2 linked regions of the Verminephrobacter eiseniae EF01-2 genome follow. Each later gene encodes a partner of the first gene's protein in a complex. Links are inferred from orthologs where the notes say so. Each region holds a gene or a part of one and is shown on either strand. Other genes may lie near its edges.

The links. The genes of interacting proteins can lie anywhere in the genome.
Region 2: the proteins of VEIS_RS23200 (region 1) and pnp are in contact, whole or in part, in a cryo-EM structure (PDB 9QH0), measured with the Escherichia coli proteins. The link is inferred for Verminephrobacter eiseniae EF01-2 from one-to-one orthologs.

Annotation. Positions count from the first base shown.
Region 1 is NC_008786.1:5,286,026-5,290,337, forward strand. The notes cover bases 110-3,791. They hold VEIS_RS23200 (Rne/Rng family ribonuclease), read left to right. Parts: upstream 110-474; coding sequence 475-3,591; downstream 3,592-3,791. Other genes in these bases: yaaA (peroxide stress protein YaaA), read left to right, coding at 3,685-3,791. Also shown: more of yaaA, read left to right, coding at 3,792-4,312. UniProt on the Escherichia coli protein: Endoribonuclease that plays a central role in RNA processing and decay. Required for the maturation of 5S and 16S rRNAs and the majority of tRNAs. Also involved in the degradation of most mRNAs.
Region 2 is NC_008786.1:3,164,041-3,167,641, reverse strand. What follows is about bases 142-3,112. They hold pnp (polyribonucleotide nucleotidyltransferase), read left to right. Parts: upstream 142-475; coding sequence 476-2,749; downstream 2,750-3,112. Other genes in these bases: VEIS_RS13725 (NAD(P)H-quinone oxidoreductase), read left to right, coding at 2,866-3,112; rpsO (30S ribosomal protein S15), read left to right, coding at 142-315. Also shown: more of rpsO, read left to right, coding at 49-141; more of VEIS_RS13725, read left to right, coding at 3,113-3,601. UniProt on the Escherichia coli protein: Involved in mRNA degradation. Catalyzes the phosphorolysis of single-stranded polyribonucleotides processively in the 3'- to 5'-direction. Also involved, along with RNase II, in tRNA processing.

The sequences.
Region 1 (4,312 bases):
CTACACGCCGAACGGCGGGCTGACAGATTGAAACACTGATACGGAATCCCCCAAGTTGGCGCCTGCCCTGTCCCGGAGCAGCCGGCCAACGGATCAAAGCGAGCATGTGGTGGTCGATGGCATGGATGGTGACCTTGTGGCAGTGGCTATGGCCCCTGGCTGCTCGCCCGCATCCGGCCCCGGCGGCCTTGCCAGCAGCGCACGCCGCCGCCATCGGCAGCAACACTGCGCCGCTCGCCATCATCCACGCGCCCCTGCCTTTGCCCGCCGCGCCAGCGCTCGGCAGGTGCCGGGCAGCCCCGGTCGTTCCTTTCGCTTTCGTTTTGATGCGTCAGTCCACACATGCCCGGCTCTTGCCGTGCCTGTCATCTGGTTGTTAATGGTTTGAACTGTGGGCAGCAGCCCGCGCAGCCCTGCCCCTTCGTGGCCTGGCTGCACCGCTGCCGCCCGCGACACACAGCAAGGAATCGCATCATGAAGCGGATGCTCATCAACGCCACGCAGCCCGAAGAACGGCGCCTGGCCATCGTCGACGGACAAAAGCTGCTCGACTACGAAATCGAGATCGAGGGGCGCGAACAGCGCAAGGGCAACATCTACAAAGCCGTGGTCACGCGCATCGAGCCTTCGCTGGAAGCCTGTTTCGTCGACTACGGTGAAGACCGCCACGGCTTTTTGCCGTTCAAGGAGATAGCGCGCAGCTACTTCAGCCCCGGCGCCGCGCCCGGCCAGGCGCGCATCAACGAAGTGATCAAGGAGGGCCAGGAACTGCTGGTGCAGATCGAAAAGGAAGAGCGCGGCAACAAGGGCGCGGCGCTGACCACCTTTGTCTCGCTGGCCGGCCGTTATGTGGTGCTGATGCCGAACAACCCCCGTGGCGGCGGCGTTTCGCGCCGCATCGAGGGTGAAGACCGCGCCGAGCTCAAGGAGGCGATGGACCAGCTCGAATACCCCGGCGGCATGAGCATCATCGCGCGCACCGCCGGCATTGGCCGCAGCGCGCCCGAATTGCAGTGGGACCTGAACTACCTGCTCAAATTGTGGAACGCGATCGACGGCGCGGCCCAGAGCGGCAAGGGCGCCTTCCTGATCTACCAGGAATCGAGCCTGGTGATCCGCGCGATCCGCGACTACTTCAACAACGACATCGGCGACATCCTCATCGACACCGACGACATCTACGAGCAGGCGCAGCAGTTCATGGCGCATGTGATGCCCGAGCATGCCGCCCGCGTCAAGCGCTACCGCGACGCGGCCGCGCTGTTCAGCCGCTTTCAGATCGAGCACCAGATCGAATCGGCCTACGCCCGCACCGTGCAACTGCCCTCGGGGGGCGCCATCGTGATCGACCACACCGAAGCGCTGGTGTCGGTGGACGTGAACTCGGCCCGCGCCATCAAGGGCGGCGACATCGAGGACACCGCCACCCGCACCAACCTGGAAGCCGCCGACGAAGTGGCGCGCCAGATGCGCTTGCGCGATTTGGGCGGCCTGATCGTGATCGACTTCATCGACATGGAGGAAAGCAAGAACCGCCGCGAAGTGGAAAACCGCCTGCGCGAGGCATTGCGCCAAGACCGCGCGCGCGTGCAGTTCGGCACCATCAGCAAGTTCGGCCTGATGGAGATGAGCCGCCAGCGCCTGAAGCCCGCGCTCGCCGAGGGCTCGTCCATCCCCTGCCCGCGCTGCGGCGGCTCGGGCCATATCCGCGACACCGAATCTTCGGCGCTGCAAATCCTGCGCATCATCCAGGAAGAATCGATGAAGGACAACACCGCCGCCGTGCACTGCCAGGTGCCGGTGGAAGTGGCCTCGTTCCTGCTCAACGAAAAGCGCACCGAGATCGCCAAGATCGAGTTCAGGCAGCGCGTGAGCGTGCTGATGGTGCCGAACAAGACACTGGAAACCCCGAACTACCGCCTGGAGCGCTTGAAGCACGACGACCCGCGCCTGGACCATATCGAAGCCAGCTACAAGCTCGCCGAAGAAGTGCAAGACCCCACCGCCGTGACACGCCGCTCGCAAGAGCCGACCAACAAGCAGACCCCGGTCATCAAAGGCGTGCTGCCCGACGCCCCGGCCCCGGCCCCAATACCGGCTCCGGCTCCGGCCCCGGCTGCACAATCCCGCCCCGAAAGCGCAGCCTTGCCACCGCCGGGCGGCCAGCGGCCCGCTGCCCCGGCGCCCGTGGCTGGCGCAGCGCAAGAGCCGGGCTTTCTGACCTGGCTCAAGAGCGTGCTCGGCTTTGGCACCGCGCCAGCGCCAACGCCCGCAGCGGCCACGACAGGCCGCAGCGAACCCCGGCGCGATGGCCGCAGCGCCGAAGGCCGTGGCCGCCGTGGCGAGCGCACACCCCGCGATGCCGAGGGCCGCCCATCCCGTGATGCCGAAGGCCGCACACCCCGTGATGCCGACAACCGCGCAGCGCGCAATACCAATACCGCGCGTGACGCCGAAGGCGCAGGCCGCGAAGGCCGGGCGGTCCGTGAAGGCCGCAATGCCCGCGACGGTGGCCGTGGCCGCCGCTCTGCGGTGCCGGATGGCGCGCCACGCCAGCAGACCGCCGACGCCAGCAGTGACGGCAGCGCAGCGCCGGTGGAAGGACTGAACGGCCAGCACATCGGCAACGGCGCGCCGGCCCAACCACAGCGCGGCCCGCGCCACGAGCGTGCTGAGCGTGCTGAGCGTGCTGAGCGTGCTGAGCGCGGCGAGCGTGTCGAAGGCCGTGCCGAGCGCGGCGCTGCCGCGCCAGAAGGCGCCGGCGCCGGCCGTTTTCCCGACACGCTGCCGCTGGCCGCGCTGCCCGATCTGGACCTGAGCAGCAGCCCCGTCACGCTGCACGGAAACGATGTCGACGGCACCGATGGCGGCGCCCCCGGCAGCGAAGACCCGCAGCGCCGCGAGCGCCGTTCGCGTGACCGCTACGGCCGCTACCGGCGCGATCGCCGTGATCGCCATGAGCCAGGCCCGCGCGACGCCGCCACCGACGCCGAGGCCGACGCGCCAGCGCCGATGGATGCCGACCCCGCAGCCGCGCCCGCGCAGGACGAGTCCCCGCGCCGCAGCTACTTCAGCGCCGCCACGCCGGCGCCGGCCAGCGCAGCACCGGTGGCCCCGGTCCCGGCGCCTGACGAGGCCGTGATGGCCGCCCCGGTGACCGCCGTCGCTGCTGCGCCGGCGCTGGCCGAGGCGGACATTGCCGTGCCGGTCGCGCCCATTGCGCCAATTGCGCCAATTGCGCCAATTGCGCCCATTGCGCCGGTTGCGCCAGTGGCTGCCGTCCCGGTCACCCCGGCCACCCCTGCGGCAACCCCGGTCGCGCATACCCTGCCCCGGGTTCAGTCCTTCACGCTGCCCATCGATGAGTTGCAGCAGGTCGCCGCCACCTCGGGCCTGCAATGGGTGAACTCCGACGCCGACAAGATCGCTGCCGTCCAGGCGGCGATTGCCGCTGAGCCTGCGCCGATCCGCGTGCCGCGTGAGCGGATGCCGGTGCCGGAGCCAGACGATGGCCCGCTGGTGCTGGTGGAAACCCGCCGCGACCTGTCGGCGCTCACCCTGCCCTTCGAGGCGCAACCGCCTGCGGCCTGATGCCTGGCCGGTCGTTCTTCCGACAATGGCTCTGCGGCGACCCCGCAGAGCGCTTTACCGATCTGCTGGCCCATCTTTCACCCCCGGCTCCCGATGCTGTTGCTGCTGTCCCCCGCCAAATCGCTGGACTACGCCACGCCCTTGCCTGAAGGCTGGCCGCATTCCACGCCTTGTTTCATCGCGCAGTCCAGCGCGCTGATCGCGTTGCTGCGCAGCCGGTCGCCGCAGCAGATCGCTGCGCTGATGCAGCTGAGCGCGCCGCTGGCGGCGCTCAATGCCGAGCGCTACCAGGCCTGGCAGCCGCGTTGCAGCGCCAGCAACTCGCGCCAGGCGCTGCTGGCTTTCGACGGCGATGTCTACGAGGGCTTGCAGGCGCGCACGCTGAGCGCGCCGGATCTGGACTGGGCGCAGCAGCATCTGGCCATCCTCAGTGGTCTGTACGGCGTGTTGCGCCCGCTGGACCGGATACAGCCCCACCGGCTGGAGATGGGCACGCGCCTGGCCACTGCGGCCGGCGGCAACCTCTACCAGTTCTGGGGCCGCCAGATTGCCGAGCATCTGAACCACCGGCTGCATGACGACCCCGACCCGGTGCTCGTCAACCTCGCGTCGCAGGAATACTTCAAGGCGGTAGACCGCAAAGCGCTCAACGCGCGCGTGGTCGAATGCGTGTTCGAGGACTTCAAGGGCGGCGCCTACAAGATCATCAGCTTTTATGCCA
Region 2 (3,601 bases), 2.1 Mb from region 1 along the record:
AGGCCCGCCCAACCCGTACAGCGGTGGGCCCATCTTCCAAGGAAAGACATGATCGCATCCTCCATCAAGGCCGAAGTCGTCAAGGCGAACGCCCGCGCGGCCAATGATACCGGCAGCCCCGAAGTGCAAGTGGCCCTGCTGACCGCCCGCATCAACGAACTGACGCCGCACTTCAAGACCCATGCGAAGGACCACCATGGCCGCCGTGGCCTGCTGCGCATGGTCAGCCGCCGCCGCAAGCTGCTCGATTACCTCAAGGCAAAGGACGCAGACCGTTACACCGCGCTGATTGCCAAGTTGGGGCTGCGCAAATAATCTCACCACATGCAAAAACGCCTGGGCCTGCTCAGGCGTTTTTCACTTCGCAGCCACATGCAGAACATGCAGCGTGAACCTGTGCCGTTCCTTCGCCGGAACGCCATCGGGTGGCGAATGGCGCCACAGCGCAATCGGGTAGTTCAAAACAGGAGTTGAAATGGGAATTTTCAATAAAGTCACCAAGACTTTCCAATGGGGTGACCAGACCGTCGTCATGGAGACCGGCGAAATCGCCCGCCAGGCCAGCGGCGCGGTGCTGGTGAGCATCGACGACACCGTGGTGCTGGCCACCGTGGTCGCGTCCCGTTCGATCAAGCCCGGCCAGGACTTCTTCCCGCTGACGGTGGACTACATCGAGAAGACCTACGCTGCGGGCAAGATCCCCGGCAGTTTCTTCAAGCGCGAAGCCAAGCCCAGCGAGCATGAAACGCTGACCAGCCGCCTGATCGACCGGCCGCTGCGCCCGCTGTTCCCGCAGGGCTTTTTCAATGAGGTGCATCTGGTCATCCACACCTTGTCGCTGAACCCCGAGGTCGACGCCGACATCGCCGCGCTGATCGCCAGCAGTGCCGCGCTGGCGCTCTCCGGCATTCCGTTCAATGGCCCGATCGGGGCTGCGCGCGTGGGTTACATCCAGGGCGAGTACCGGCTCAATCCCGGCCCCACGGCGCGCAAAAGCTCGCAGTTGGATCTGGTGGTGGCCGGCACCGAAGCGGCGGTGCTGATGGTCGAATCCGAGGCGCAGCAATTGTCCGAAGAGATCATGCTCGGCGCCGTGGTGTTCGGCCATCAGCAAGGCAAGGTGGCGATCGATGCCATCCACGAGTTGGTGCACGCAGCCGGCAAGCCGGTGTGGCAATGGGAAGCGCCGGCCAGGGATGAGGCGCTGATCGCCCGGGTGGCGGCGCTGGCGGACGACAAGCTGCGCGCGGCCTACCAGATTCGCAACAAGCAGGCCCGCACCGAGGCTTGCCGTGCAGCCTATGCGGCGGTGCTGGCGCAGTTGCAAGCCGATGGCGTCGAATGCGACACCGTGAAGGCCGAGGGCCTGCTGTTCGACATCGAAGCGGGCATCGTGCGCAGCCAGATACTGGCCGGCGAGCCGCGCATCGACGGCCGTGACACGCGCACCGTGCGCCCCATCGAGATCCGCGCCGGCGTGCTGCCCCGGGCCCATGGCTCGGCGCTGTTCACGCGCGGCGAAACCCAGGCCCTGGCGGTGGCCACGCTGGGCACCGAGCGCGATGCGCAGCGCATCGACGCGCTGGCCGGCGAGTACGATGACCGCTTCATGCTGCACTACAACATGCCGCCCTTTGCCACCGGCGAAGTGGGGCGCATGGGTTCGACCAAGCGCCGCGAAATCGGCCATGGCCGTCTGGCCAAGCGGGCGCTGGTGGCGGTGCTGCCGACCAAGGAGGAGTTTCCCTACACCATGCGCGTGGTCTCGGAGATCACCGAATCCAATGGCTCCTCGTCGATGGCCTCGGTCTGCGGGGGCTGCCTGTCGCTGATGGACGCGGGCGTGCCGATGAAGGCGCATGTGGCGGGTATCGCAATGGGCCTGATCAAGGATGGCAACCGCTTTGCGGTGCTGACCGACATTCTGGGCGACGAAGATCACCTCGGGGACATGGACTTCAAGGTGGCCGGCACCACGGCGGGCATCACGGCATTGCAGATGGACATCAAGATCCAGGGCATCACCCGGGAGATCATGCAGGTGGCGCTGGCGCAGGCCAAGGAAGCGCGCATGCATATCCTGGGCAAGATGCAGCAAGCCATCGGCCAGGCCAAGACCGAGGTGTCGAACTTTGCGCCCAAGCTGTACACGATGAAGATCAACGCCGAGAAAATCCGCGACGTGATCGGCAAGGGCGGCGCCGTGATCCGGGCGCTGACCGAAGAAACCGGCTGCCAGATCAACATCGAGGAGGACGGCACGATCACCATCGCCGCGACCGACGCCGCCAAGGCCGACATCGCCAAGCGCCGCATCGAGCAGATCACCGCCGAGATCGAGATCGGCAAGATCTACGAAGGCCCGGTGACCAAGCTGCTGGACTTCGGCGCGCTGATCAACCTGCTGCCCGGCAAGGACGGGCTGCTGCACATCAGCCAGATCGCCCACGAGCGCGTCGAGAGGGTGTCCGATTACCTGAGCGAAGGCCAGATCGTGCGGGTCAAGGTGATGGAAGCCGACGAAAGGGGTCGCGTCAAGCTGTCGATGAAGGTGCTGGCCGAACGCCCTGCCCCGGGCAGCGACCGTTTCGGCACAGGCAGCGAGCGCCCTGCGCCGGGCAGCGACCGTCCGGCACTGGCCGAACGCGAGCCGCGGCGTGAGATGCGCGACCATGGCCATCCGCCATCGGAGCAACAGCAGCAGCAATCGCCGCCCGCCGATACCGGCTCCGGGCAGCGCGTCGGCTGATCCCCATTGCCATCGATGTTGCCGCGACTGGCGCCGGGCAAACCATGCGCTGGTGGCCAGGATCGCTTGGCTGCGTCGTCACCCCACAACCCCCATCGTCCCCCATGAAGCGCACCATGCAGGCGGTAGAGATACGCTCCTTTGGCGGCCCCGAGGTGCTCGGTCTGGCCGAGCGCCCGGTGCCGCAACCGGGCACGGCAGAGTTGCTGATCCGTGTTCGCGCCAGTGGCGTCAACCGGCCCGATGTGTTGCAGCGGCTCGGGCACTATGCACCGCCGCCGGGCAGTTCTGACATTCCGGGGCTGGAAGTCGCCGGCGTGGTCGAGTCCGGCGATGCGGCGGCGCTGGCCGAGGCCGGCATCCGGGTCGGCGATCGCGTCTGCGCGCTGCTGGCCGGCGGGGGCTATGCGCAGTGGTGCGTGGCGCCGGTCGTGCAATGCCTGCCGGTGCCCGAAGGGCTGAGCGATGTGCAGGCGGCGTCGCTGCCGGAAACCTTCTTCACGGTGTGGAGCAATGTCTTCGATCGGGGCCGGCTGCAAGCGGGCGAGAGCCTGCTGGTGCAAGGCGGCAGCAGCGGCATCGGCGTCGCCGCGATACAACTGGCGCGGGCTTTTGGCGCCACGGTCATTGCCACGGCGGGCAGCCAGGAGAAATGCGCGGCCTGTCTGGCGCTCGGCGCGCAGCATGCGATCGACTACAAAACGCAGGACTTCGTCGCCGAAATCAAGCGCATCACCGCAGGCCGGGGCGTGGATGTGGTGCTCGACATGGTCGCTGGCGACTACGTGGCGCGGGAGGTGGAATGCCTGGCCGAAGATGGCCGCCTGGTGATCATTGCCGTGCAAGGCGGCG